DNA from 3 places in the Candidatus Thiodiazotropha sp. LNASS1 genome. Region 1 is predicted to be linked to each of the others. Evidence: predicted binding sites of a transcription regulator. Region 1 holds the regulator's gene; each other region holds the start of a gene.
What was found. The regulator FNR, encoded in region 1, switches genes on or off when oxygen is low (the NO sensors DNR and NnrR bind a similar motif). The targets are predictions, from matches to a motif close to TTGATNTANATCAA.
Positions count from the first base shown of each region.

Region 2: a site for FNR is predicted at 5,340-5,353, ahead of AB8516_RS18895 (type IV pili methyl-accepting chemotaxis transducer N-terminal domain-containing protein). Genes of this name have one in related genera too.
Region 3: a site for FNR is predicted at 5,804-5,817, ahead of AB8516_RS13220 (cytochrome-c peroxidase). Genes of this name have one in related genera too.

Region 1 is NZ_OZ156465.1:3,927,529-3,937,497, reverse strand. Features, by position in the region: gene truD (tRNA pseudouridine(13) synthase TruD) at 1-150, opposite strand, end outside; gene ispF (2-C-methyl-D-erythritol 2,4-cyclodiphosphate synthase) at 140-625, opposite strand; gene AB8516_RS17530 (HDOD domain-containing protein) at 749-2,002, shown strand; gene ispD (2-C-methyl-D-erythritol 4-phosphate cytidylyltransferase) at 2,214-2,915, opposite strand; gene ftsB (cell division protein FtsB) at 2,908-3,201, opposite strand; gene eno (phosphopyruvate hydratase) at 3,225-4,508, opposite strand; gene kdsA (3-deoxy-8-phosphooctulonate synthase) at 4,598-5,431, opposite strand; gene AB8516_RS17505 (CTP synthase) at 5,428-7,059, opposite strand; gene AB8516_RS17500 (sulfur globule family protein) at 7,400-7,765, shown strand; gene fnr (fumarate/nitrate reduction transcriptional regulator Fnr) at 7,938-8,696, shown strand; gene dnaQ (DNA polymerase III subunit epsilon) at 8,845-9,546, opposite strand; gene rnhA (ribonuclease HI) at 9,821-9,969, opposite strand, start outside.
Region 2 is NZ_OZ156465.1:4,240,103-4,250,071, reverse strand. Features, by position in the region: gene AB8516_RS18925 (TetR/AcrR family transcriptional regulator) at 1-38, shown strand, start outside; gene AB8516_RS18920 (AarF/ABC1/UbiB kinase family protein) at 31-1,326, shown strand; gene AB8516_RS18915 (hypothetical protein) at 1,293-1,745, shown strand; gene AB8516_RS18910 (alpha/beta hydrolase) at 1,742-2,659, shown strand; gene AB8516_RS18905 (hypothetical protein) at 2,716-2,970, shown strand; gene AB8516_RS18900 (type IV pili methyl-accepting chemotaxis transducer N-terminal domain-containing protein) at 3,290-4,069, opposite strand; gene AB8516_RS18895 (type IV pili methyl-accepting chemotaxis transducer N-terminal domain-containing protein) at 4,473-5,258, opposite strand; gene AB8516_RS18890 (TIR domain-containing protein) at 5,595-7,040, opposite strand; gene sthA (Si-specific NAD(P)(+) transhydrogenase) at 7,396-8,793, shown strand; gene AB8516_RS18880 (methyl-accepting chemotaxis protein) at 8,995-9,969, opposite strand, start outside.
Region 3 is NZ_OZ156465.1:3,007,374-3,017,342, reverse strand. Features, by position in the region: gene AB8516_RS13235 (TRAP transporter substrate-binding protein) at 1-894, opposite strand, end outside; gene uvrD (DNA helicase II) at 1,164-3,326, opposite strand; gene AB8516_RS13225 (glucokinase) at 3,455-4,456, shown strand; gene AB8516_RS13220 (cytochrome-c peroxidase) at 4,600-5,526, opposite strand; gene AB8516_RS13215 (Fur family transcriptional regulator) at 5,922-6,353, opposite strand; gene AB8516_RS13210 (rubrerythrin family protein) at 6,667-7,083, shown strand; gene AB8516_RS13205 (heterodisulfide reductase-related iron-sulfur binding cluster) at 7,170-8,516, shown strand; gene AB8516_RS13200 (encapsulin-associated ferritin-like protein) at 8,535-8,822, shown strand; gene AB8516_RS13195 (DUF3501 family protein) at 8,993-9,577, shown strand; gene AB8516_RS13190 (DUF4398 domain-containing protein) at 9,958-9,969, shown strand, end outside.

The sequences.
Region 1 (9,969 bases):
CAGATGCTCACCCTCACCGTCGGGTTCGAAGCCCAGTATCTCGTCTACCTGAAAATCGTCAGGGGTAGCGCGTATCACCCCACTTCCAAGGGTAGGGCCGCTTGCGCACGGCATCTTTTCAAGGGGTTGCCAAGGAGGATCAGTCGACAAGCCTACGCTCCTCCAACAACACAGTAGCCAGGGCGGCAATGCCTTCACCACGCCCGGTAAAGCCCATGCCTTCGGTGGTGGTCGCCTTGATATTGATGCGTTGCCCCTCAAGCTGCAGATCCCCGGCCAAGCAGTCGCGCATGGCACCCAAATAGGGAGCCAGTTTTGGCTGTTGAGCGACAATAGTCATATCCGCATTGGAGACCTGTAAACCCTTGCTGTGGAGTTGTTCCATCACCCGTCGCAACAGTATCCGGCTATCGATCCCGGCATAGGACGGATCGTCATCGGGAAAGTGTCTGCCGATATCGCCAAGACCGGCCGCGCCCAGCAGGGCATCACACAGGGCATGAATCAGAACATCCCCGTCCGAGTGGGCCTTCAAGCCATGATCATGGGGCACTTCAATACCCCCGAGCACAAGGCGCGAACCGGGTTCAAATCGATGGGCATCATAACCCTGTCCTATACGCATGCGTGTCACCCCACCTTAAAGTGTCATAGTGTAGTGTCGATAATATGTTCTGACATTGTACGTAAAGCTCAGATTAAATACCGCCCGTACAATCAAAGGAACCCTCCACAGAGCGACAAGTACATGATTCAAAGAGTAACCTCAGTCACAAGCAACCGTATCAAGAGAGTGCCTCTCCTCAGAAATCTGCCCAAGCGGGTTCTGGATTATGTTTTGAGCGAAACCCATGTAGAGCACCAAAACGCCGGGGTCGGAATTGCAACCGTGGGAGAACGGACAGAGCAGATCTATTACCTGTTGGAGGGTCAGGTCGAGGTGGTTTCAGAGGATGGAAAACGGCTGACCTGCCAGGCCGATCAGCCATGCAGCCTCTCACCACTGGCGGAAAAGTCACCCAATAAGGATCACATTACCTGCGTTAGCGCAGTGGACATGCTGTGTATACCCAGGGAGCTGCATGACGCAATCAAGCGTCTTCCGCCGGTGGCCAATGCCCGTACCAACCAGACCATAGAATTGAAAGATGCGCAAGGCCCGGAAGATACCCTCTACTGGGAGTTCTATGAAGCAATCAAGAACGGTACGCTTGAGCTGCCCAGCATGCCCGATATCACTATGCGTATCGCCAAAGTTATCAATGACTCCAATACCGACAGTGAAGAGATCGCCCGCGTGGTACAGGCCGATCCCACGGTTGCCGCACGGATTATCAATGTGGTTAACAGCGCCGCATACCGAGGCAAGCAACCGATCGACAATCTTCCCGATGCCGTAACCCGCCTGGGACGCTCCGTCACACACAATCTGGTGATCAGCTTCGCCCTGGGTAAGCTTTTCAGCAGCCGCTCAAAACCCTTGAAAAAGCGCATGGTAGATCTCTGGAAACACCTCAGCTACGTGGCGCCCATCTGCCACGAACTGGCTCAAGTCACTCCCGGTCTGGAAAATGATCAGGCCCTGTTATGCGGCCTGTTGCACGATATCGGCGCACTCGCCATCCTCGGTGCAGCCACTCGAAGACCCGAATTAGAGGAAAACCCCAAACAGCTCGATATGATCATCGATCACCTGAAGGCTGAAGTAGGAGCAATGGTGCTACGCAAATGGGAGTTTCCAGACTACTTCGTACAGGCTGCCCTGCATGCGGAGGATTGGATGGAGGATATCAGTCATGAACCCGACTACGTTGATTTGGTCGTTGTTGCCCAGTTGCATGCCTATGTCGGCACTTCCAGGATACACACCCTTCCCCGCCTGGACCTGGTACCCGCATTTCATAAGCTGGCACTCGGCAAGCTAACCCCGAGGCACTCTATCGGCATCATAGACAATGCGAAAGACCAGATAAGGGAGCTGCGGGAACTGCTGGCGATCTGATAGAGAAGAAGCAGGCCGCGAATAAACGCCAATCACCGCAAATAAACGCAAATAAAAAAGTAAGGCAGTGACACTAATACCATGGCACTGATTATTCATTCGGCATAATTCGTCCTAGGGTCTGTTAACACTAATCAAGCCTAATCACCCTTTTCGCGATCATTTGCGGTGATTGGCGTTCATTCGCGGCTAAATCATCTTTGTCATCAAATCAGTCAGAACGGGAAAGATAATCGGCGGCCAGCTGCAGGTCTTCCGGGCGAGTGATCTTGATATTGCCCGCATCGCCCTCAACCATCTTAGGCTGAAAACCCGCCAGTTCGACAGCGCTAGCGTCATCGGTCACCAATGCGCCTTTATGGACGGCGCTTTCCAGCGCTTGGTAGAGGATACCGATTCGAAACATCTGTGGTGTCAGGGCATGCCAAAGCCCTTCCCGGGATACTGTTCCCTCAACATTGCCCTCGGCATTGACCGATTTCAGGGTATCATGGACCGGCACCCCGAGCAGACCGCCAACAGGATGGTTGATCAAGGTGTCGATTAAATGATCGAGATCTTTGCGAGAGAGGCAGGGACGAGCCGCATCATGCACCAATACCCAATCCTCAACAGCAGCCTGATACTTCAACGCCCGTAAGGCATTCAGTACTGAGTGGCAGCGCTGCTCTCCACCTTCGACCCTGCAAATTCTCGCATCATCGGCAAACTCGCATTCCTCCCATAGCCCGTCATGGGCAGAAAGCGCCAGGTATATCCCTGCTATTTGGGGGTGGCGCAAGAACCTCTCCAGGGTATGGTCAATGACCCGCCGCCCAGCTATGCTCAGGTACTGCTTCGGTATTTGAGCCCCCATGCGTTGCCCTACGCCCGCCGCCGGCACTACCACCCAACAGCGGACCTTGCTACTCATCCCCTTTCTCTTCGTTGGGAGTTATCACCTGGTAGAAGGTCTCTCCCTCTTTGATCATGCCCAGTTCACTGCGGGCGCGTTCTTCAATGGCGGTCTGTCCACTGCGCAGATCCTCCACTTCCGCCTGCAGGGCACGGTTTCGTTCACGTAACCCGACCAGCTCCTTCTGCAGCTGGCTGATCTCCTGTTTCAGGTTATTGACTTCAGCCAGGCTCCCCTCGCCCACCCACAGGCGGTATTGCAGAAAAAGCAGTAGTCCGACCAGTATGGCAACCACGACTCGCATGGGCTGGGCCTTGTCAATACTGATCAGTCGATAGTGACAGGAAACGCATCCTTACCTGCATAGACCGCATCCTCACCGAGCTGATCCTCGATACGCATCAGTTGATTGTACTTGGCCACGCGATCCGAACGGGAAAGCGAGCCGGTCTTGATTTGTCCGGTGCCTGTCGCCACGACCAGGTCGGCAATAGTCGTATCCTCGGTCTCACCCGAGCGGTGTGACACCACCGCGCTGTAACCTGCGGCTGTCGCCATATCAATTGCTGCCAGGGTTTCGGTCAAGGTGCCAATCTGGTTGACCTTGATAAGAATCGAGTTGGCGATTTTTTCATCGATACCCCGCTGCAGGATCTTGGTATTGGTGACAAACAGATCGTCACCCACCAGCTGTACCCGTCGACCCAGCTTCTCGGTCAACAGTTTCCAGCCTTCCCAGTCGCCCTCATCCATACCGTCCTCTATCGTGATGATCGGGTACTGATCGACCCAGGCGGATAGATAGTCGGCAAACTCGGCCGCGGAAAACTTGCGACCCTCCGATGCCAGGTTGTAGACACCATTTTCATAGAACTCGGAACTGGCCACATCCAGGCCGAGATAGATATCCTTACCGGCGCTGAATCCGGCATTGCCAATGGCCTCCAGGATAACCTCGATCGCTGCTTCATTTGAGGGCAGATTGGGAGCGAAGCCCCCCTCGTCACCTACCGCGGTAGCCAGGCCACGTTTTTTCAATACGCTCTGCAGGGCATGAAAGACCTCTGCGCCATAACGTACCGCTTCACGAATCGAGCCGGCACCCACCGGCAGTATCATAAACTCCTGCAGATCGACACTGTTATCCGCATGGGCGCCGCCATTGATGATATTCATCATCGGCACAGGCAATCTGTAGGGGCCGGACGCCAGTGAGCAATACAGCGGCAGGGCTCGCTCCTGGGCTGCGCCATGTGCTGCCGCCAGGGAAACTCCGAGTAACGCGTTCGCGCCCAGTTTGGATTTATTCTCTGTTCCATCCAGATCGAGCATGCACTGGTCGATGGCTGTCTGATCGGTTACTTCCATTCCCATCAGCGCCTCTTTGATGGCCCCGTTGATATGGGATACCGCCTGCAAAACACCTTTGCCCAAATAGCGCCCCTTGTCGCCATCACGCAGTTCGAGGGCTTCACGGGAGCCGGTAGAGGCGCCCGATGGCACCAACGCACGGCCAATGGCGCCGTCCGCAGTGATCACGTCGGCCTCGATGGTCGGATTTCCCCGTGAATCGAGGACCTCTCGACCACGAACATCAACAATTTCAGACATATTGTCTCCGTATTCTGTGTACTTTCAGTAATTAAATTGGGTGATATCAGTTAATCGGATCGTGTTACGGCAAGGTGTCTGTAACAGCGTCACAGGGAGGTTTCAGCAAAACCCTTCCCCTTTACCAGGTGATCGATCTCCATCAGCGTCTCGAGCAGTTCCCTCATTTTAGGCAGTGGCCATGCATTCGGCCCGTCGCTCAGCGCCTTATCGGGTTGTGGATGGGTTTCCATGAACAGACCAGAGACACCTGCAGCAACCGCTGACCGCGCCAGTACCGGCACAAATTCACGCTGGCCTCCTGAACTGGCACCCTGGCCTCCCGGCAACTGAACCGAATGGGTGGCATCATAGACCACAGGACATCCAGTCTCACGCATCACCGCCAGGGAGCGCATATCCGAAACCAGGTTATTGTAGCCGAAGGAGACACCCCGCTCACATACCATGATCCGGTCGTTACCCGAGGCCGTCGCCTTCTCGACCACATGCGTCATATCCCAGGGCGCGAGGAATTGTCCCTTTTTGATATTCACCGGCAAACCCTGCCGGGCCACATCTCCGATAAAGTTGGTCTGACGACAGAGAAACGCCGGGGTCTGCAGAACATCCACAACAGACGCAACCTCTTGCAATGGGGTATCTTCGTGCACATCGGTCAATACCGGGACACCGATCGACGATTTGACCCGCTGCAGAATCTCCAATCCCCGCTCCAAACCCGGTCCGCGAAAACTCTCGGCAGATGAACGGTTCGCCTTATCGAAGGAGGATTTGTAGATGAACGGGATACCGAGATCCTGGGTCAGCATATTCAGTTCCCCGGCGGTATCCAGCGCCAATTGTTCACTCTCTATGACACAAGGACCTGCAATCAGGAAGAGCGGCCGGTCCAACCCAACCTCAAAGCCACAGAGTTTCATGCCGTGCCATCCCGGTGCTTTCTCGCTGCTTCGATGAATCCGGAAAACAGCGGATGGCCATAGCGCGGTGTGGAGGTGAATTCCGGATGGAATTGGCAGGCCACGAACCACGGATGTTCAGGGATCTCGACTATCTCAACCAGTCGCCCATCGACAGAGCGGCCCGACACCTTCATTCCTGCCGTGACAATATTGTCCAGATAGCTGTTATTGAACTCATAGCGGTGGCGATGCCTCTCGGTAATGACCTCCTGGCCATAGAGATGATGGGTTTTACTGTTGGGCTCAAGTTGACACTGCTGTCCACCCAGGCGCATGGTTCCACCCAGATCAGACTCTTCGTTGCGTGTCTCAACCTTGCCGTCCGCATTCAGCCACTCAGTGATCAGGCCGATAACCGGATGTGGCGTGTCGCGCTTGAACTCGGTGCTGTGCGCTCCCTCCAATCCGGCGACATGACGTGCGAACTCAATCACCGCCACCTGCATACCGAGACAGATTCCCAGATAGGGGATTCTGTTTTCGCGGGCATACTGGACTGCGGTGACTTTGCCCTCAACCCCGCGGTTACCGAAGCCTCCAGGTACCAGGATGGCATCCATTCCCTCCAGACTCTCGGTTCCGCTCCGCTCGATCTGCTCTGAATCCACATAGTGTATGACAACCCGATTTCCGGTATGGACGCCTGCATGTACCAAGGCTTCAGAGAGCGATTTATAAGCCTCTGTAAGATGAACATATTTTCCTACCATGGCGATCTTGACCTCTTCAGCCAGGCTGTCGAGGCCTTCCAGAAACGCCTCCCATTCAGCGAGGTCCGCTGGCGGCAGATCCAGGTTGAATCGCTGGTTGACCAGTTCGTCCATCTCCTGGGCGTGCAACAGCACGGGAATGCGGTAGATCGAGTCAGCATCTACCGCCGAAATGACCGCTTTTTCGGGTACGTTGGTGAAGAGCGCGATCTTTTTGCGCTCGTTTTCAGGCAACGGCTGCTCGGAACGGCATACCAGAATGTCGGGTTGAATACCGATGGAGCGCAGCTCTTTCACCGAATGTTGTGTCGGCTTGGTCTTTATTTCACCAGAGGCCTTGATATAGGGCACCAGCGTCAGGTGCATGAACATCACCCGCTGCGGTCCCAACTCGACCCCCATCTGGCGGATCGCTTCCAGAAAGGGCAGCGACTCGATGTCACCCACCGTTCCGCCGATCTCCACCAGACAGATATCATTGTCGTCGGCACCCAATAACACGCTCTCTTTGATCTGATTGGTGATATGTGGGATTACCTGTACTGTACCGCCCAGATACTCGCCCTTGCGCTCCTTACGAATCACACTGTCATAGATCTGGCCGGTCGTGAAATTATTGTTTCGCCCCATGGTGCTGCGAATGAAGCGCTCATAGTGTCCCAGATCAAGGTCTGTCTCCGCCCCATCATCGGTAACGAAGACCTCACCGTGCTGGAATGGACTCATGGTTCCCGGATCAACATTGATATAGGGATCGAGCTTGATCATCGTGATATCGAGCCCGCGGGCCTCAAGCAGTGCAGCCAGAGATGCGGATGCGATTCCTTTGCCCAGGGAGGAGACAACACCGCCCGTGATGAATATAAATCTAGTCATGAAACTTCTAGTTAACGTGCTGGATAAGGGGAACGGACGGAAGGGAACAGTAACAGATCAGACCGCCTCTCTCAATCGTATAAATGTGGGACTAATGGGATATCTCTCATGCGACTGCTCAAGAATATCATTTAATTCTATCTCCCCAGGGTCTATAATCGATTGGCGATTTCCGCAAATTACAACCACAGAGACCAGTTGGCAGTTACTCGGCGAGACCCAACCACATTAAAACAGGCTCGGGATCAGCCTCTATACACCCACAACACGTAACGACCAACTAATTGTTTTTCAATAGAAAAAGCAGTAATAAAAATCAATCTTTAAAGAGGAAGAAAGCATGATGAAATTTGCTAAGGTCATGAGCGTCGCTGCTCTCGTAGCTGTCTCCACAACCGCATCTGCATGGTGGGGTGGTGGTCCAGGCTGGGGTAACCGTGGCTGGAATAACGATGGCTGGGGCGACGGCTGGGGCGATGGCTCCGGCGATTTCAGCTTTGGCATGAGTGGCAGCGGCCGTGGTTCCGGTTATGGTCGCGGCAACAACTACTACCGTGATTACTATGGCTACGGCCCATACGGCTACGGCGCACCTTACGGCTACGGTGCACCTTACGGCGGCTATGGCGCACCTTACGGCGCACCATACGGCTATCCGCCTGCTGCGCCTGCTGCGCCTGCGGCACCTGCTGCACCCGCTAAGTAAGCGGCCAGCTTATAGCGCATAAAAAAGTCGGCCTAATGGCCGGCTTTTTTTATGCAATATGATCTAAGATAATTAAATGTTTAAAATTACTTGATCCGGATCAAGAACTTCTGGAAAAATAGAAGTGAGAAGAAGCATCTGACAAGAATGCACCCTTAGCTGGAGCGGTTCCTTGACTAGCAGAAAAGTTGTCTCATTTGAAAATATCAAGGTCGCCTGCAAAAACTGCAGTCTTTCGACCCTATGCCTACCAATGGGACTGACCCCAGAAGACATTGAACGTCTCGACTCCATTATCAAGCGTGGACGTCCCTATCACCGAGGCGATCATCTCTACCGTGGTGGCGACAAGTTCCACAGCCTCCGGGTCATCACCAGTGGCTCAGTCAAAACCTATTCACCCAATGAAGATGGTGGTGAACAGGTCTTGGGATTCCACCTCCCCGGGGAACTGATAGGATTGGATGCCATCCAGGACAACAATCATAACTGCTCCGCAATCGCGCTCGAAACCACTGCGGTCTGTGAGATCCCCTTCTCTCAACTGGAATCTTTAAGTTCCATCATGCCCAGCCTGCAACACCAGATGTATCGCCTGCTCAGTCGCGAGATCGGCCAGGAGACGGAGATGCTCACTCTACTGGGCAAAAAGAGCGCCGAGGAACGGCTCGCCACCTTTCTACTCAGCTTTTCCGAACGTTTCAAACAGCGCGGATTCTCAGCCAGTGATTTCTTTCTCAGCATGTCGCGTCACGAAATCGGTAACTACCTGGGGCTCGCGGTAGAGACTGTCAGCCGCTTGTTCACCCGCTTCCAGGACGAGCAGCTGCTGCATGTCGAGAGAAAGCACGTTCAATTGCTGGATATTCCCCGGCTTTACGAAATCGTTCAGGGTACGGACAGGACAAAATCGAGTCAGTCGCGAGTCTAGGGCCTGTAAGCACAATAGGCCCTGCCAGGACTTTATTTTCATCCGGCAAGGAAAATGGGCGAATGATAACGCCGCAGGGCGGAGTAAAAGCTCGAGCGAGCCCTTCGGATTGCGCCTGATGCGCCCATTGGATGAGTGTTTGCAGGCCCTAGTGTTTCTTTAACCAGATACAGGCCTCACCCATGGCTTTCAGTTGCTGCTCATGGGCCGCGAGTTCCTGCTGGTCAGCGTGAACCACCTTCAGTTTTGGCCTGTTCGAAGGCAGACGTTGAATGCTATCGACAGAATTATCACCAAACTCATCGTTGGCTACTCCGTCCAAAATCAGCGAAGCCTGCCCCCCGGTCATCATCAGGTAGACATCAGCCAGAATCTCGGCATCCAGAAGCGCTCCATGCAATTCCCTGTGTGAATTATCGATATCGTATCGCTTACAGAGCGCATCGAGGCTGTTTCTTTGACCCGGGTGCATCTTTTTCGCCATCACCAGGGTGTCAGTAACCGCGCACAAACTATCGATTCGCGCAGCACTCTCCATGAGGTGAAATTCATGGTCGAGAAAACCGACATCGAATGGAGCGTTATGAATGATCAGCTCCGCTCCTCTCACGTAGTCGATGAAATCCTGAGCAACATCCCCGAATTTCGGTTTGTCTTCAAGAAATTCGTTGGTGATGCCATGCACCTCTACGGCAGCGGCATCGATCTCCCGTTCAGGTTGCAGATATTGGTGGAAATTATTACCGGTCAATCGACGATCAACCATCTCCACACAGCCGATTTCGATGATTCTGTGTCCATGCTCCGGTTCCAATCCTGTGGTTTCCGTATCCAGTACGATCTGTCGCATCAGTTCACTAGGGCCTGTTGACACTAATCCGATCGGCTCTGCTGGGACTATTTTTTTGCCCAGCAAGGCAGAATGAGTGATGTGTAGTTATTCTACATGAGCGAATGATAACGCCGCTGGGCGGAAAAATAGCCCCAGCCCTGCGGGTTACGCCTGAAAAAGCGCCACTCGGCGTTGCTCGTTGTTCATTTGGAAACACCAAACTTCTCTCCTCGCGCCTTGATTGGCGCTTTTTCAGACGCAACAGAGCCGACCGGATTAGTGTCGACAGGCCCTAGGACCTGTCGACCAGCCCTAACTCCTCGATACCGCGGTTAGCCAATTCATCCGCCAGTTCATTCTCGGTATGGCCGGAGTGACCTTTGACCCAGGCCCACTCCACCTGATGATTGTTGACCTCTGTATCCAACATTTGCCACAGGT
Region 2 (9,969 bases), 310 kb from region 1:
AGGCCAAGCGGCGCTTTATGGATGGCGGGGATGGCTGATTCCATCCCTACCGGCAAACTTGCGCGTACCGGTATCGCCGGCAGCGCCATGCTCAAGGCGGGAAGTCGACATCTCAGCCATGCCGCCAAGCGTCCCTTTCTGAGTGAGGCCGCACGTCACCAACAGCAACAGCAGCTCGATGACGAAACGGCGCGCATCCTGTTTCAAACCTTCACCCGCTTGCGCGGTAGCACCCTGAAAATCGCACAGATGCTGAGCATGGAGAGCAATCTCATGCCCGAGTGGTTTCGCCGGGAGATGGCCAAGTCCTACCATCAGGTCCCTCCCCTTGGGCGGCCGCTGATCCGTAAGCTGATCATGCAGGAGTTCAACAAGCCAGCCGAAGAGCTGTTTGCCCATTTCGACTCGAAAGCCTTTGCGGCAGCCAGCCTGGGACAGGTCCACGGGGCGACCGGCGTACAGGGTGAAAACCTGGCAGTGAAGCTGCAATACCCCGGCATCGATGTCACCATCGACAGCGATCTTCAACTGCTGCGCAGTCTGATCAAGCCTACCCGATATGCAAGGCTCCTGTTCTCATCCATCGACGAGATTGAACAGCGCCTGCATGAAGAGGTCGACTACCATCACGAGGCGGACAACAACGAATGGTTCAAGACCCGGCTTCGGATACCCGGCGTCAACATTCCCGCGGTCTACCGGGACTACTCGTCGAAACGCATCCTGGCCACTGAGCGGCTGCCGGGGCACCACCTGGAAGCCTGGCTCCACAGCAATCCCGCTCAACAGGAACGGGATCACTTCGGACAACTGCTGTACGATATTTTTGTCCACTCCTTTTACGGGCTGCATGCACTCCACGCCGATCCCAACCCAGGCAATTATCTGTTTGCCGGGGATGGCACCCTGGGTCTGCTGGACTTCGGATGCGTCCGCTACTATTCGTCAGATTTCGTCAGTTTGATGCCGGTCCTTTTGCATGCCTATATGACGCGGGATGCAGACAAAGTCATCTCAACCTACCAGCGACTCGGCATGGTTGCCGAAATGACAGGGGATGAGCTGCAAACCTTCTACGATCAGGTCCTGCAACCTTTTGGCGACTGGATGACCAAGCCATTCAAGGTGGGCCGATTCGATTTTTCCAAGCGCGAGACCTCCTACACCGCAGAGGGATGGCGGTCGTTTAAACAACTTACCAATGTCCACAAAATCAATGATCTTGCCAACGAGTTCATCTATTTCGACCGTACCTTTTTCGGTCTCTACCAAATCTTTGAGCGGATGGGCGCATGCATAGATATGGAGCATCGATGGTTGGTCTGAACAGGCCTCTGCTATGGGGCGGCTCGCTGAGCCTGCTGGCCGCTTTTCTTCACATAGCGATTATCATCGGCGGTCCGGCCTGGTACCGGTTTTTTGGTGCGGGAGAGCGATTTGCCCGTTTGGCTGAACGGGGTTCGCCGTTACCCGATATCATTACGGCCATCATCGCCCTGATATTGCTGCTCTGGAGCCTGTACGCCTTCGCGGGTGCAGGCCTGGTTCGCCGTCTGCCCTGGCTCAGATCAATCCTGATGCTTATCACAGCAGTCTATCTTATACGTGGCATGGCACTGCTGCCGTTGGCACTAATCATGCCGCAAGCTGTCGATAGTTTTCTCATCTTGAGTTCGCTGGTCTGCATTACGATCGGCATACTCCACTTCAGCGGTACGCGACAGATGATCTGGGAACTCTCATGAATGAAGACAGTAACATCCAGGCCAGTGAAAACAATCCCTTTACCCACCAGCAGCTGCCATTGGGCGTACGGCTGTTCCTGAACACCGCAAGGATAGTGTTCCGGGTCACCGGCTGGGTGTCGCCCCGACTGGCTGGCGTGTTGGCGCTGCGGCTCTTCATGACACCACCCAGGTTTCCGATACCGCGCCGGGAGATGCAGGTTCGCGAAAGCGCCAGCCTGACCAGGCATGAGATCCATGGCGAGACGATTGCGGTACGTTCCTGGGGCGAAGGCCCCAGCGTGCTACTCTGCCATGGCTGGGGCGGTCGCGGCACTCAATTCTTCGCCCTGATCGAAGCACTGGCGGCCGCCGGCTATCGTGCCGTCGCCTTTGATGCGCCGGCCCATGGGGACTCCTCGGGAAAACGCACCAATATGCTGAAGGTGGCCCGTGCCATCGCCGCCATTGCGGAGAAGGAAAAACCGATATCAGCCGTGATCGGCCATTCATTCGGCTGTGGCACGGCACTCCTCGCCATCGACCGATACAATCTCCCTTCCGATAAAGTCATACTGTTCTGCTGTTTCACCGACACCCACTGGATCACAGAGCGGTTCGCCGATGCCTTTTCGATCAGCGAGCCGGTCGTCGAGGCCATGCGCGAAGAGGCAATGCGGCGTTTCGCCCACCATTTCGACACACCCTGGGATTGGTCACAGCTGTCACCGGTGAATACTATCGATAAAGTCACTGGCGACCTGTTGCTGGTACATGACAGGCATGACTTTGAGGTCCCGTACAGTCATGCCGAAAAGTTGATGCAGATCGCTCCCAAAGCTGAGTTGCTGACCACTGAAAAGCTGGGACACAAGAAGATCCTCATGTACAAGCAGTGTATCGATGCCTGTCTCGAACATATCGGCGGAAATTAAGGCCTGTTGATACCGATCCTAATCAGTAAATTCTGGTATCCACTGCAACACCAGAGATGAAGAAGTTTTTGATATGTCATCATGCGCAAGATAGAAGGATTGTTATGAATATATTAAGGTATACGTTGATATTTTCAGTCGTATGTTTATTTGCCGGTTGTTCCTCTGAGGAAAATAACAGTAAAAAAACAAAAGGAGATGCGGGAGTTTTTCAAGGGTATAGAGATGTTATGGATAAGGCCGAAAATGTTGAGCAGACCCTCATACAGGCCAACAAGGAAAGAAGAGAGGAAATAGACCGACAACAATAGGTTGATTAGGGATCAATTAACCCGGTTACAGGCATAGCGTAAAAAAAAGAAATGTCTGTATTCTCATGGTCACCATTTAATATTTCGCTCAATATGCTGAAAATAAAGCCGGCCCCTATAAACCAATAAAAAATCGAAACGAACACCTGAAGCCTGTACGAGGCTCAATTAGCGATCGTGCGAAGATATTTGGCAAGACGTTTAATCGTTCAATAAAATAATAGGCGCCCGTCCACACCAAGCCAATGTGATGATTATCACATGTCCGACTACAATCCAATTCACCCATAACACGGGTGCAACTGATACTTTAACGCTGTCAGGCAGAGACGTTTACGTACATGCCGGTAATGGTGTTCATGAACTCCATAATACGGTCTGTGGTAGCGAATATGGTGACCGGCAGGCCGCCTTTCTCAACATCCATAAAAAATGGTCGGATAACGCGCCAGAGACGGGTGGTTCTGATAAGTTTTTCGGTGATCTCAGGTGTATTGATTTTTTCGCTCTTCAGGACGGCCATGGCTGACTCAAACTCTTGGACTGCGGTTTTCAGCTGATTGACATAATCCTGATCCTTGAAACCCAATTGATGAGCGATGTAGTATTTAGCAATGCGCTGTGAGAGCATGCGCTGCCTGCCGGAAAGATTGACGATCTTAGGCGTTTTCCGGTTGGAGAGGGCCTCGATCTTAACAACGACATCTTGACTCAATTCTAAAATAGTCTCACTCATGTCGAGCACCATGGTGGCATCAGTCTGAGTGTAGGGTAGATTGACTAACTTGGAGTAATCGTCAATTACAATATCCAGGAATACCATTAATTGTTGCACATCCTTGTTTTTTACTTCAGCTTTTAACTCAGCATGATTTTTTTTCAATTCGACAATGCTGCTTTGTAGCTGTTGTTTTGCCTTGTCGCGCCTTACGTTACCCCCCAGAAAAAAGTACGCCTTTGCTATTCTTTGAGAAAGCATGCGTTGTTTCCCAGCTTTGTTTACAGCTTCAGCGAGATCGATATCGGCTGCATGGGCAGAAAAAGAGAAGCACAGAATTGTAGCCAGGAAGAAGGTTAATAGATACCTTGTGGTCTTCATAATATTTCCCCGATACATCATGGAAAAAGTGGCCACGCATATCAATTATCTGGCGTCATAAGCATCATGTATATCAAGCATTACATGTTCAGCCACGCGCAAAGCAATTGATGGGGTACACTTACTCCTACATTTAAACGCTCTATCCGAATAAACGGATACAGGTCAGCTCTCCCCTCACTCCCACATGCCATGATCGTATTCTGAACTTATCTGACAGTACCTGTTATTTATGGGGCATGTAGCGGCATTGTATGATAAAGATTTAATAGGTTAATTCTTAAATTAAGGTCTAAATTGTTAATTTTTTTATAACAGCCCTCTACCTTCTACACCCGATTGACAAAAATCCGCCAGTTATGACAACTGCTGGCCAGCAGACTTCTCAGCCTATAATATTTTTTTACATAACCGTTACTTTCGCATACATCCCGGTAACCCGATTCATATCTTGTAAGAGCGACTCCGTTGTACGTGCAACCACTGATGGCAGGTACTTACCCTTGTCCATTAATTTTGTTAATTGAAAGAAACGCCACTGCTTATTGACTTTTTCGAGGACTTCACTGATCTCCGCCGTGTTCAGGGATGAGCCGTTTAATTCCGCTAGTGCTTGTGAAAATTCCATCTCCGCTTTCTTGAATTCACCATGAAATTGCGAATCTTCCAGGCCCCACGATAGCAACAGATAGTATTTCGCCATTCGTTGTGAAAGCATTCGCTGCCGTCCTGAAATATCGACAATATGCGCCTTTTCCGTTCCTGCTTCCTGCACCAGGGCCTCTACCACTTTCTGACTGGCCTGGAGCAATTCCTCACTCAACCCGTTGAGCCTGATTGCACTGTTGATATCGACCTTCCCATCGGCGACATCCTTGTAGCGCTTCCATACAGTCTCCGCGTGCAATAAAGCTCGCTTTGTTTTTTCAGATCTTGCAAAGGATTTCAGGTTGTTCAACTGCTTTTGATAAAGCCGAATGGCTGAATTCAACTGTTCTCTTGGATTGGCGAATAAAATCCTCTGGCCGATCTGGGCGAACGCCTTAACCATCCTTTGGCTTAACATGCGCTGGCGTCCGGCCTGATTAATCGCTTCTCCATAATCCTCGATGGGTTCTGCGCTACTACCAAGTGGAATGCAAAGCGTGAGACTTAAGAGGACGAGGAAACATATTTTTTGGCGACACATATGCACTTCCTTGGAAACAAGGCCATCTGATTTGGCCGGACAGCACTTGCAGACACTAATACCTATCCACCTGTATTTTCCTTGACCTATGTTAAGTTGTGCACTGGTCTTTATATAAGTTACTGTTTTTATATATTTCGATAAATAGCTTTATATTTTAAGCGAGGGAAAATATCAGGAATATAATTCCCGTTTGAGTTGGAAAATACACTGCATTGTGAACGGGCATCCACAGTAGATAGAATTATGTTTTGTATGTATCGGTTCTTCTTTGAATGTGGTGCAGCAAGATGACAAGCGTACCTGTTGCTTTCCCTAAAGGACACTGACTCCTTTTTAGTTCCCAAGGGGCTGCTTGGTTAACAGTTGCTTTATCTCCGTACATGCCTCACCGATTGATGCCCGGAGATTTCCAGATTTCTGCATTTCCCACGTAATCAGATTCAGGCCATCAAAGTCAGACGGCAAGGTCAGCTTGTCTTTGCGCGACACCACCAACCAAACATTCTTGGCGCCAAGGCTTCCCATAAACAACCCGATCTCGAAAAGAACATTATCTCTTGGCTGATTTAATTCCCGCTCTTTCTTAACCACCAGGTCGTCGGGAGACAATACAAAAACTGCAGCATCAAACTCTTTCGCCACCTCAGCGAGTTTTGTGAAAACGACTTCGCTTGCTTCAAAAATGCCTTGATTCCATACTTCAACATCAGCTGATTGTGTCAACCCCTGCTGCAAAGCTTCTGCAATGTTCAGATGCTCAGAGGAAGATCCTATGAACACTCTCGGTTTTGTTGCTTGGATGATTCGGGGTTGCCCCTCTTGCATTTTCTCCGTATCAGTTCTTTTCTCTGCTTTTGCCATGCGTTCGAGCATCAGGGCAACCATGGCTCTTGCTGAGCGAATGTGAAGCGCATGATCAAAGGCGGAGAATTGCGGATTTCGATTACACTCCAGGAGAATCAGCTGATCCCCATCAAAAACAATATCTACACCTGCAAAATCAAGCGATGCCAATTCTGCCGCTTCCTGCGCTAGCGAACGTACATCTTCTGTTAGATCACCTTCGTACTTCCTGAAATCGTGGCCCTTGTCTGCACTGAGAGCAACATCATCTTCAGAGTTCACAACCTTTTCGGCAACGCCTAAAGCCTTTCCTCCGATAACCATAACTCGAAACTCTTTAATCTTTGTTATTTCTTCTTGAAGTATAACCCCATAACCAAGCGCATTATCTTCATCAGGGAGTTTCGATAAGCGTTTTTGAGCATCATCTATACTGTGATATCGTTCAACACCCTCACCCTTGAATCCATGCGATGGCTTAATAACGAACGGCAAGGAAATCGAACAGGCATCTGGCAAATATCCTTTTGTAATAAGGGTATCCGGTTGCGCCGTTAGGTTTAGTTTCGGCAACAGGTGGGCCACTTTGGAAGTTGGTCGCTTAAATGAACCCAACTCATCAAACATGCAGAGATCCGGATAACTCGCTTTGCAGTATTCCAAGAAGTCCAGGATGTATTCCTCTTTTCCACGAGTCCGTCTCACCAATAGCCCCTGAAGGTCCTCAGCACGGCTACTCCCATCGCTACTTGAAAACCTTGCAACCGGATTATTGCGCTCGATTCCTATGCAGAGCTTGTCGGGATCGATAATCGTGTATGGTGTTTTTGTGCGTTTAAGTTCCGCGACAATCTCTTTTGTCTCATAATCCAATTCACTCGTAGCGGTTATGTTACTAAGTGTACTGCTGAGTATTCCTAATGGTTTTCTTTTCATTGCATTATTCTGCTATTGTCGCAAATTAGCCGTGCCGTTTTTCGCTCCGACAGGATTTGCCGGATTATGTGCCTTTTCCCAGAAAGTCCCAGTGCGGTGATTGAGAAAATATAGACAGGCACTTCGATTTCCGAGATGGATTAGCCAGCCTATTTCCTCAGACATCCCCATTCTTTTCTATTACGATCACACACATTATAAGTCAGCCATTGAGCTCTAACCATGTTGCGTGTCTGTGCTGCTAGACACCTGCCCGGGATTATGCGTGTGTTCCCATAAGTATCTGTCTCTCCTTGAAATAAATTCTGCTAAACTGGCTTCTTTTGAGCCAATATGAACGGTATGCGGAGTAGCAATGAGCGCCAAGCAATATGATGTGGTGGTAATCGGCAGTGGTCCGGGTGGCGAGGGCGCCGCCATGAAGCTGGTCAAATCGGGCAAGCAGGTGGTGATCGTTGAGGCCTTCGACAAGGTCGGCGGCGGCTGTACCCATTGGGGAACCATCCCCTCCAAGGCGCTAAGGCACAATATTCAGATGTTGCGGGATTTCCGGCGCAACCCTCTGTTTCAGCACACCCATGATCAGATTCAGGTGGAGTACTCGGACCTGCTGCAGGCTGCCGGCAAGGTGATCAATGAACAGGTCCGCAGCCGCCTGCGCCACTATGCCCGCAACCGGGTGGAAGTAATCCATGGCCGTGCCCGTTTCAGCGGCCTCAATCAGGTTGAAGTCGTGCAGGCGGGTGGTGGCATCGAAGAGATCGAAGCGCAACAATTTGTCATTGCCACCGGATCGCGGCCCTATCACCCCGAGGATGTGGACTTCAACCATCCGCGTATTCTCGACAGCGATGCCGTACTGCGCCTGGATCGCACACCCGACTCAATCACCATCTACGGTGCCGGTGTGATTGGATGCGAATACGCCTCCATCTTCTGCAATCTCGATGTAAAGGTGAATCTGGTAAATACTCGGGACCGCCTACTCTCATTTCTCGATGATGAGATCACCGATGCCCTGAGCTACCACATGCGTAATCAAGGCACGGTGATCCGACACGATGAGGAGTACGAACGGGTCGAGGCCCAGGATGACGGTGTTGTGCTGCACTGCAAATCGGGAAAGAAATTCAAGACCGATGTATTGCTTTGGGCCAATGGCCGCAGTGGTAACACCGAGGCCATGGGCCTGGATGATATCGGGGTATCGATCAATCATCGCGGTCAAATCGAGGTCGATAAGACCTACGCCACTTCCCAACCCCATATCTATGCCGTGGGCGATGTGGTCGGCCCCCCTGCCCTGGCCAGCGCCAGTTACGATCAGGGCCGCTTCGTCGGCGCCCAGATCGCCACCGGAGATCCCGATTGGCAACTGATCGATGAGTTTCCCACCGGGATCTACACCCTGCCCGAGATCAGCTCGGTCGGCCGCACCGAACGGGAACTGACTGCACAGAAGATACCCTATGAGGTCGGTCACGCCACCTTCCGCACCATTGCCCGGGCACAGATCACCGGTCACGAAGTTGGCATGCTGAAGCTGCTGTTCCACCGGGAAACCCTGGAGATCCTCGGTATCCACTGCTTCGGCGAAGGAGCCTCCGAGATCGTCCACATCGGTCAAGCCATCATGGCCCAACCGGGAGATGCCAACAGCCTGCTCTATTTCACGGAAAACACCTTCAACTACCCAACCATGGCCGAGGCCTACCGCGTCGCAGCCCTCAACGGTCTAAACCGGATTTTCTGAACTCAGCCATGAATCGAGTCATTGATTAGCTGCCAATAAACTTCGATTACCACAAATTTCCGCTAATAATCATGCTCAATAAAGTACAAATTGTTGAATTGCATACTAAGAATATAATGACGGGATCCGCGTGGAGCTGTCAGAAGAACATGCAGATGAACCGCATTCGAAAAGTACGAATGCGGCTTGATGATTAACAGATCATACTTTAAATAGTTCTACCAGTCCCTTGAGCTGTTCGGCCAATTTAGCCAGATCATTACTTGCCTGAGATGTCTGCTGGGCACCTGCTGCCGACTGCTCCGCCACCTCATTGATGCTGACGATACTGCGGTTGATCTCTTCGGTGACCGAGTTCTGCTCCTCGGCCGCGCTGGCGATCTGTGTGTTCATATTCGAGATCTGCTCAACGGCGGTGTTTATGGTCTCCAATGCTTCACCGGCGGCAGCGGCCTGCTCCACGCCGACCTGGGTCATCTCCTTGCCCTCAGCCATCACTTTCACCGCATTATTGGCGCCGGCCTGTAGCTTGCTGATCATCTCCTCGATCTCTTGGGTAGACTCCTGGGTGCGTCCGGCAAGTGTGCGAACCTCATCCGCTACCACGGCGAAACCACGGCCCTGCTCACCGGCCCGAGCCGCCTCTATCGCCGCATTGAGGGCCAGCAGGTTGGTCTGTTCGGCGATGCTCTTGATCACATCGAGGACCGAACCGATGTTCATACTCTCGGATTCGAGCTGCTGGATCACACCCGCGGCCTGTTCCACTTCTTTGGCCAACTCACCGATAGCGTCGATCACTTTATCGATCACCTGCTTACCCTGGTGAAAGGTATTATCCGCCTCACGGGCCGCCTCAGCTGCATCGACGGCGTTACGCGCGACCTCCTGCACCGTGGCGCTCATCTCGTTCATCGCCGTAGCCACTTGGCTGGTCTCTGTTAATTGCTGGCTGATACCTTGTGTGGTCTGGGTGGTCACCGTCGAGGTCTCCTCAGCCGCCGAGGCAAGCTGAGATACCGAATCCTTGACCTCATTGATGGTGTCATGGAATTTATCCGCCATTTTGTTGAAAGCAGAGGCGATGCGGCCGAGTTCATCCTTGTTGCTATATTCCACCCGCGCTCCCAGATCGCCTTCTGACAGTTGTTTGGCCTTCAGCTCAATCTGGTTGAC
Region 3 (9,969 bases), 920 kb from region 1:
CACCTTATGCTTCTCGACCAGCGTCTTCAAGGCTGCCGGATTACGTGCCGTATACTCCGCCAGCATCTCCTGGTTGGCTATTTTACAGGCATTGATGACGATCGACTGCAGATCTTTGGGTAGTGCATCATAGGCCTTTTGATTGATGATTGCCTCAAGGGTCGTGCCTGGCTCGTGAAAGCCGGGGTAGTAATAATATTTGGCCGCTTTGAACAGACCAAAGGCCAAATCGTTGTAAGGGTTGACCCACTCAGTAGCATCGATCGCACCCGATTGCAGCGAGGTAAACAGCTCCCCCCCAGGCAGATTGACCGGTGTCCCGCCGGCACGCTTGAGCACTTCACCACCGAGTCCGGGTATACGCATCTTGAGGCCTTTCAGATCACCGACGCTGTTGATCTCTTTGTTGAACCAGCCACCCATCTGCATACCTGTATTGCCGCCTGGCGCGGGAATCAGGCCGAACGGTTTATACAGCTCCTGCCACAGCTCCAGGCCACCGCCAAAGTAGAGCCAGCCATTCATCTCCTGAGCCGTCATGCCAAATGGCACAGTGGAAAAGAACTGGGCGGTCTCGCTTTTCCCTTTCCAGTAGTAGGCGGCGCCATGACCAATCTCAGCGGTACCTCTCGAAACCGCGTCGAACACCTCAAAGGCCGGCACCAGCTCTTTCGCGCCGTATACCTTGACATGCATGCGACCGCCACTCATTTCATTGATCACCTCAGCCAGCTTGTTGGCGCCGGTGCCCAGCCCTGGAAAGTTTTTCGGCCAGGTGGTGACCATCTTCCATTTGATCTGCGGTTTCGCCTCAGTGACCCGGAGACCTGCCATACCGGCACCTACGGCCAGGGTTCCGCTACCTGCACGCTTAATAAATTCACGACGTTTCATACCTCTCTCCTGTTCCATTTATGTTATTTATCGAGCATCGAACATTCAAAATGAACAACCATATCCCGGCTGATTCCAGGTATCGCACGATTCAACGCCATCACCGATGACATCCATTGTTCCGTTTCAGACGTCGCAGACAAGAGTGCCCCGCGATAACCCGGTGGCGCTGTGACCGGCCCCGGCAATGCCGGAAATTGTCAAAACAGTCCTCATTTATAGACAAGTACAAAGGGGTAGTTTAGCCCTTCTACCGAACAAGACAGATCTCAACAGGGAGAAAGATTGGCATAGGCCACTACCAGCCACTTACTTCCCACCTCCTCGAAATTGACCTGTACCCGGGCACTGCGACCCTGACCTTCCGCATTCAATACCACACCCTCGCCAAATTTGGTGTGGCGCACCCGCTGTCCCAGACTGAATCCGCTCAGCTCGCCAACCTCCAGGTGGGGTGGACTGCCATATATCGGTTGGCTGATTGCGGGGCCGGCTCGTACCTCCGACATTAATTCCGACGGCATTTCCCGAATAAAGCGTGAGGGGAGGGGATAGCTGTCACTGCCGTGCAAGCGCCGACTCTCTGCGTGACAAAGGTAGAGTTGGCGCATCGCGCGGGTTACCCCCACGTAACAGAGTCGCCGCTCCTCCTCCAGGCGTGACGGATCATCCGCCGACATGCTGTGAGGAAACAGTCCCTCCTCCATACCCACCAGGAAAACCAGTGGAAACTCAAGGCCTTTCGCCGCGTGCAGGGTCATCAGCTGAACACAGGGTTCGGAGGGATCCCCCTGGGCCTCGCCCGCCTCCAATGCGGCGTGGGAGAGAAAGGTGGACAGCTCATCCATTTCATCGGCATCATCCACCTCGTAGCCAAACTGGCGGGTAGCGTTAACCAGCTCCTCCAGGTTCTCCTTGCGGTCAATACCCTTGCCATCGCGGCTCTTGTCGAAATGGCTTGGCAGTCCACTGGCCAGCAGTACCTGCTCAACCGTTTCCGGCAGTGAAAGGTTCGCACAATTCACCCGAAGCTCTTCGGTCAGGTCGAGGAAACCCTGTAATGCAGTTGCCGCCCGCTTTGCCATCGCGCCCCCCTGCAACAGCTCCGAGGCAGCCTGCCAAAGGGGACAATCAAAATCCCTGGCATGGGCACGTACGGCATCCATTGTCTTGGGTCCGATTCCCCTCGGCGGCATATTCACCGCCCGCTCGAACGCTCCGTCATCCTGTGGGTTATTGATCAATCTCAGATAGGCAAGGGCATCTTTGATCTCCGCCCGCTCGAAAAAGCGTAAACCGCCATAGACGCGATAGGGAATAGCCGCCTGCAACAGCGCCTCTTCGAACAGACGGGACTGGGCGGTGGTGCGATAGAGTATGGCCGCCTCCGATTGGCTGTTGCCCTCATCGATAAACCGCCGGATCCTCTCTACGACAAAACGCGCCTCGTCGATCTCATTGAAGGCGGCATAAAGTTTGATCGGTTCTCCTTCGCCATCCTGCGTCCATAATTGCTTACCCAGACGTGAAGGATTGTTGTTGATCAGGGCGTTGGCGGCATTCAGGATATTGCCGGTGGAACGGTAATTCTGCTCCAGGCGTACCAACCTGACTGTTTCGTAATGGGACTGAAAGCTCTGGATATTCTCAACCCGGGCACCGCGCCAACCGTAAATCGACTGGTCATCGTCACCCACTACAAAGAGGTTGTTTCGCGGTCCCGCAAGCATTCTGAGCCAGGCATACTGGATCGAATTGGTATCCTGAAACTCATCCACCAATACATGCTGAAAACGCTGTTGATAGTGCTGCAGGATATCCGGTCTCTCCCGCCACAGCTCATGGGCGCGCAGCAGCAGCTCCGCGAAATCGACCTGCCCGCCCCGTTCACAGGCATCCTGATATTCACTGTAGAAACGGATCATCTGCTGTTGATAGGGATCGCCGCCATCATCCAGGTGCTGGGGCCGCAACCCCTCATCCTTGCGGCCATTGATGAACCACTGGATCTGTCTCGGTGGCCAGCGGGCCTCATCCAGATCCAGGTTTTTCAGCAGGCGCTTGATTAGGCGAAACTGGTCGTCGGAATCGAGGATCTGAAAACTCTGCGGCAGTCCCGCTTCCTTCCAGTGCGCGCGCAACAGGCGATGCGCCAAGCCGTGAAAGGTACCGACCCACATACCACCCAATGGCTGACCGAGCAGCTCTTCGATACGATAGCGCATCTCCTTTGCGGCCTTGTTGGTAAAGGTGACCGCCAGGATCGACCAGGTCGATACTGCCTCAGCCGCCAGCAGCCAGGCAATCCGATGCACCAACACCCGGGTCTTTCCACTGCCGGCCCCGGCCAGCACCAACAGATTGCCTACAGGTGCGGTTACCGCCTCGCGTTGCGCATCGTTCAGGGGGTCGAGTATGGGTGAAACATCCATGGTGACTAGTTTACTCACCCGGTGGCGGCAAAAGCCACCGTTAAGGGGCGAATTTCAACCAATTTGTATAGAATTGAGCCGGAGCAGGGTATTCTCTTGCCCCTGCGTAATGACACAAGAGGTAGTAGATGCAGATACTGGCAGGCGATATAGGCGGCACCAACACACGACTCGCACTCTATCAGTCGAGTTCTGAGTCACCTTTAAACCTGCTTCTGCAAGAGACCTATCCCAGCCGGTCCTACGACTCCATCGAGGCCGTGCTGCATCGTTTTTTGACACACACATCCACCGGGGAGGTCGATCGTGCCTGCTTTGGCATTGCCGGGCCGGTGATCAATCAGGTGTGTGAAACGACCAATCTGCCATGGCGAGTATCCGCAAACCGGATCAACGACCGATTCAACTTCAAACAGACCCGACTGATCAATGACCTGGAAGCCAATGCCTGGGGTATAGAGACACTCGAAGAGCAGGATTTCTTCACCCTCAGTCACGGAGCTGACAAGGCCACTGGCAATCGTTCCATCATCGCTGCCGGCACTGGTCTTGGTGAAGCGGGTCTGTATTGGAGCGGAGAGCGATACCATCCCTTTCCCTCGGAAGGCGGACATAGTGATTTCAGTCCAACCACGCCGTTGGAATTCGGGCTGTTCCAGGTCTTGCAGAAGAGATACGGGCATGTCAGCTGGGAACGTCTGGTCTCCGGACCGGGCCTGGAGAGCATCTACGACTATCTGCTCGACCAGCAGGATATATCAACACCCTCATGGCTATATGAGCAAATGGAGAAAATCGGCAAGGCCCCCGCCATCTCCGACGCAGCACTCGACTCGACAGACCCGTTGTGCCGAAAATCATTGGAACTATTTACCCGGCTCTATGCCCGGGAAGCGGGCAACCACGCCTTGAAAATCATGGCTACAGGCGGTGTCTACCTGGGTGGAGGAATCGCACCTCGGATCCTGCCCATGCTGCAGGAAAACATTTTCATGGAGGCCTTCCTCGACAAGGGACCCATGCGAAAGATCATGCAGTCGATGCCCGTGAAGGTGATTCTAAATGACAAAACCGCCCTCTACGGAGCAGCAAACTACGCCACCAGGATACAGGCCATACCCAAGCAATGAGATCATCCTGTTGAGTGGCGAACATAGTGAATCAGGAGAATCGACGCGAATGGATTCCCCCCCTGCCTAAGGGGGGGTGTCAAATGAAATCAGACCATTGAGGCTATGAGGAACCCTGTCAACTGCATTGATCGGATCCCAGGTTACTCAAAAGGCTTAGGCGCCGGAGTCATGTCGGTGGAAGGTGGCAGGATCGGCATCAAGAAGGCAGGTTGATCACCTGTCAGGGTCTTAAGAAAGGCAACGATCTGGGCGTTCTCATTGTCGGAGAACTTCTTGCCCAATTGCAGGCGGCCCATCACATCTACTGCCTCGGTCAGAGTCTCGGCCTCACCGTCGTGGAAATAGGGATAGGTCATCTCCACGTTGCGCAGGGTCGGTACCTTGAACTTGAAGCGGTCCGCATCCTTGCCTGTAACGGCGCTCAATCCTTCTGCCGGACTCTTGGCCTTGTAGGGTTCCACAACACCCATCTTCTGGAATGAGTTGCCGCCAACGGCCTCACCGTTATGACAGCTGACACAACCACTCTCTTTAAACAGTTTATAACCAGCCCTTTCATCCTGAGAGAGGACTTGTTTGTCACCCAATAGCCACTGATCGAAACGGGAGTTCGGTGTTACCAGGGTTTTCTCGAACTCCGCAATGGCTTGTGTGACTTCGTCGATCGTGATCTTGTCGCTACCAAAGGCCTGCTTGAATTCCATGACATATTCAGGGATCGAGGTCAGTACGTCGATCGCCAAAGTATGGGTAAAAGCCATCTCACCGGGATTTGCGATAGGCCCACCCGCCTGTGCCTTGAGATCGGCCGCCCGGCCGTCCCAAAATTGGGCCACATTCAGGCTGGAATTGAGCACTGTCGGTGCATTGATGGGACCCTGCTGCCAATTGTGTCCAATAGATGTCTTAAGATTATCCGTGCCGCCCATACTGAGGTTGTGGCAGGAGTTGCAGGAAATAAATCCTGATTTAGAGAGACGGGGATCGAAATAGAGCTTTTTACCCAATTCAACCTGACCCAGATTGATATTCTGAACCGGCTTGATGGGCTGTATCGGTTCATCCATAGCCAAAATCGAGGTCGAAAATCCGAGCATAAGTGAAAACGTAACGATTTGTTTGCTTATCATAGCTTTTTACCCAATAGTTGAAATACTTATGTAACCATCCTCTGCCGTGAAAAGCCTTTGCCGCTTCATTCACCGGACCTGACTCTCCATCGATAGGGTAATTGTTCCGGTTTTTTCAATTATTATAGGCACTTGTAGACATAGGCTTCCTGCGCCACACCAAAAACCCTAAACAAAGGCGGGTTTATACTAGAATTAGAATAATTCTAAAACAATGATGCAGATCAACAGTTTTGCCGGATCAGTCCGCAGTCTCAACTGTGATGGATAGGATTTGTTCCGTGGCGGTAAAATAGCCCCAGCAGGGCGTATTGGATTAGTGTTAACAGGCCCTAGGAGCTGTTTCTTACCCGTACGACGAGATCGACAATCTCCATGGCTGTGCCCGCCGGCAGATCACTGTCGACGAAGTGGGGCGCCAGGCGCTCCTTGATGTCGATCAGATCGCCTGTGTCCACATTATAGAAATGGTGATGATGGCTGGTATTGGAGTCGTAGAAGGTACGACTCGAATCGATAAAGACCTCGCGTACCAATCCCTTCCTGACAAACAACCCAAGGGTATTGTAGACGGTGGCCTTAGAAACCCTGGCGCCTGTGTTTTTCACCGCTTCAAACAACTGCTCTGCGGTAACATGCTGATGACGAGCGAACAGCGTGTCGGCGATAAGACGGCGTTGCCTCGTCAAATTGATGTTGTGGTCATCGAGAAGTTTGTCGATACGTGCTCGATCCACCATTGGGCTGTTGCTTTTTGAGTCCATCGCCAAAGTATAAATACACACCCCACAAATTGCCAAGCCTTTGAACAAAAAAAGAATAGGCCGAGTAGAGCACCCTGTTATCGTCAGGCTCGATTTGACCTGCGTGCATCAAGGGCTTGCTCCTTATGCTACCTGGCGGACAAACTTGACCACGACCCCTGATTTTGATCCTAAATTATTAGGCATTATCTATCAATATCATTGAAAAGACCGCTCGATTCCAATCAATTTTAACTCTATTCTAGTCATCAGCGAAGGGCCGTACGGCTCGACGTACTTATCCACAATAAACCATCATTTCGGAGAACCAGATATGGAACTCAAAGGTAGTCAAACTGAGCAAAACCTGAAAGACGCTTTCGCCGGAGAATCCCAAGCCAACCGCCGTTATCTCTACTTTGCCGCCAAGGCGGACGTCGAAGGATATAACGATGTTGCCGCTCTTTTCCGCTCCACTGCAGAGGGTGAAACCGGCCACGCTCACGGTCATCTGGAGTATCTCGAGCAGTGTGGGGACCCCGCCACCGGAATGCCCATCGGCCCGACCGGCGATAATCTCAAGGCAGCGGTCGCCGGTGAAACCCATGAATATACCGATATGTATCCCGGCATGGCCAAGACCGCCCGTGATGAGGGTTTCGACGAGGTGGCCGACTGGTTCGAGACCCTGGCGAAGGCGGAGCGTTCCCACGCAAACCGTTACCAGAAGGCATTGGACGAAATGGACTGATATCCAATCATCATTCTGAGCCCATGGTTCGGGATGACCCATGGGCGGCCTCAGGGCCGCCCTTTGTCACAATCAGGAGCAGACTAATGGCAGCAGCACCCAGCAACCAGAGAGAAGGCAATCTGGAGGCCCCAACACGGCATCCGGTCGATTGGAAAAATCCTGACTATTACGACGAAGAGAAGCTCATGACAGAGCTGGAGAGGGTGTTCGATCTTTGCCATGGCTGTAGACGCTGCGTCAGTCTCTGCCACAGTTTCCCGACCCTGTTCGACCTGGTGGATGAATCGGAAACCATGGAGATCGATGGTGTTGATAAAAAAGACTATTGGCAGGTGGTCGATCACTGCTATCTCTGCGACCTCTGCTACATGACCAAGTGTCCCTACGTACCGCCTCATGATTGGAACATCGACTTTCCCCATCTGATGTTGCGAGGCAAGGCCGTCAAATATAAGAATGGCGAAGTCAAACTGCGCGACCGGGTCCTCACCAGTACCGACAATCTTGGCAAGCTGGCAGGTATCCCGGTGGTTGCCGGCGTCGTCAATCGTTTTAACAAAGCAAAGAACTTTCGCGAGATCCTCGATCACGCGCTTGGTGTTCATCCCGAAGCGAAGTTACCCGAATTTCATGCCAAGCCGCTTCGAAAACGGCTGTCTGAAAAAATCAACAGCGCCGCTGAGGGAACACCCGCCGGGACCACCAAAGGCAAGGTCGCCCTGTTCAGCACATGCTACGGCAACCACAACGAGCCCCAGGTCGGTGAGGACCTGGTTGCCGTCTTCGAACATAATGACATACCGGTCACCATTGCTGACAAAGAGCAGTGTTGCGGCATGCCAAAACTGGAACTGGGCAATCTCGACGCCGTGGAAACCGCTAAAGATGCGAATATCCCGGTACTGGCCAAACTGGTCGATGCCGGCTGGGACATCGTTGCGCCAGTCCCCTCCTGCGCATTGATGTTCAAACAGGAGCTGCCGCTGTTATTCCCGGATGATCCCGAGGTGAAAAAGGTTGCAGAGGCGATATTCGATATCTTCGAATATCTGATGATTCGTCACAAGCACGGCTTTCTGAAGACCGACTTCAAACAGGGGCTTGGCAGGGTCGCCTATCATGCCGCCTGCCATCAACGAGTGCAGAATATCGGCGCCAAGACCAAGGAGCTGCTCAGCCTGATCCCCGACACAGAGGTCACCGCCATCGAACGCTGCTCGGGCCATGACGGCACCTATGCTGTCAAAAGCGAATTCCATCAGCATGCCATGAAGATCGGCAAACCCGTGGTCAACCGGGTCAAACAGGCTGAGGCCGACCACTACGGCAGCGACTGCCCGATGGCCGGCCGCCATATCGAAAACGGCCTGCGTGACGGCACTGCTTCGGAGCATCCCATTACCCTGTTGCGAACCGCATACGGTGTTTAATCAATCAAGGAGTCAATCATGTCAAACGAAGGCTATCATGAACCCCTGGAACAACTCAGTGACGAAACCCGTGACATGCATAGGGCGATTGTCTCCTTGATGGAGGAGCTGGAAGCCGTCGACTGGTATAACCAACGCGTGGACGCCTGCAGCGACGAGAGCTTGAGAGCCATCCTTGCCCATAACAGGGATGAAGAGAAAGAGCATGCCGCCATGGTGCTGGAGTGGATCAGACGGCAAGATCCCAGTTTCGACAAGGAGCTGAAAGACTACCTCTTCACTGACAAGACCATTGCTCACGAATAGAGGACCGGCATTCATGAAATATAGCCCATTAGTGCCTGTTAACAATAATCTAATCGGTAGCCATGACGCCTTATGCCACCCGACAAGATCCAACAGCAAAACCGATCAAAACCCGGCCGCATGGAAATGAAGGCCGGTTGTAAAAATGAGAAATTACACAGGAGAGATTAATGACCCATCTTTCACACAGCGACCTCTACAGCCTCGAGGAGTATGCCCGAATTCGTCAGCAATTCAGGGCCAAGGTGATAGACCATAAGAAGAGTCGCCGCCTTCCCATCGGTCCGCACGCCGCGCTCTATTTCGAGGATGAACTGACCATGCAGTACCAGATTCAGGAGATGCTGCGGATCGAACGGATATTCGAGCAACAGGGCATTCAGGATGAACTCGACGTCTACAATCCGCTGATACCGGACGGGATGAATTGGAAGGCGACATTTATGATGGAGTATCACGATGTGGATGAGCGCAAGAAGGCACTGGCCGGGCTGATCGGCATCGAGAAAGCCATCTGGGTACAGGTCACTGGTTTCGACAAGGTCAGACCTATCGCTAACGAGGACCTGGAACGCAGCACCGAGGAAAAAACCTCAGCAGTCCATTTTCTCCGTTTTGAACTGACCCAGCCGATGATTGATGCCTTGAAAGGCGGGGCAGCCCTATCGGCGGGTATTGATCATACAAACTATGATTATACGGTAGACGACCTTGAGTCCAGCGTCCGTGAGTCATTGATTAAAGATCTTCACTGACGCAATCGGAATGTGATCAGCGTCTGCAAACCACGTGTCAGGGTGCCGCTCAACACCCCGGCATGGTGGTCGCACTCTCTCCGCATCGTTAAAAATCGTTAAATATTATAGCCGAAGGGCCCTCAAACCCTATCGGCCGGAGAGCGACGAAACACCGTCATCACCGGCGGATTCCTCAACCAGCTGCTGTGCTGATCAGGCTGAATCCCACATTGATCCAAGACTTGCGCCCCCTGCTTGTCATGCACTACTCCAGCACATCAGTTAAAGTTACAGACATGACAGGTTGACGAAGCAGCCTTTCACTTTAATAATCGAACCTATCCAACATGTATATATGCACGCTGGACAGCCACATATACCAAGAAAGGAACATTGTCATGATGATCGAT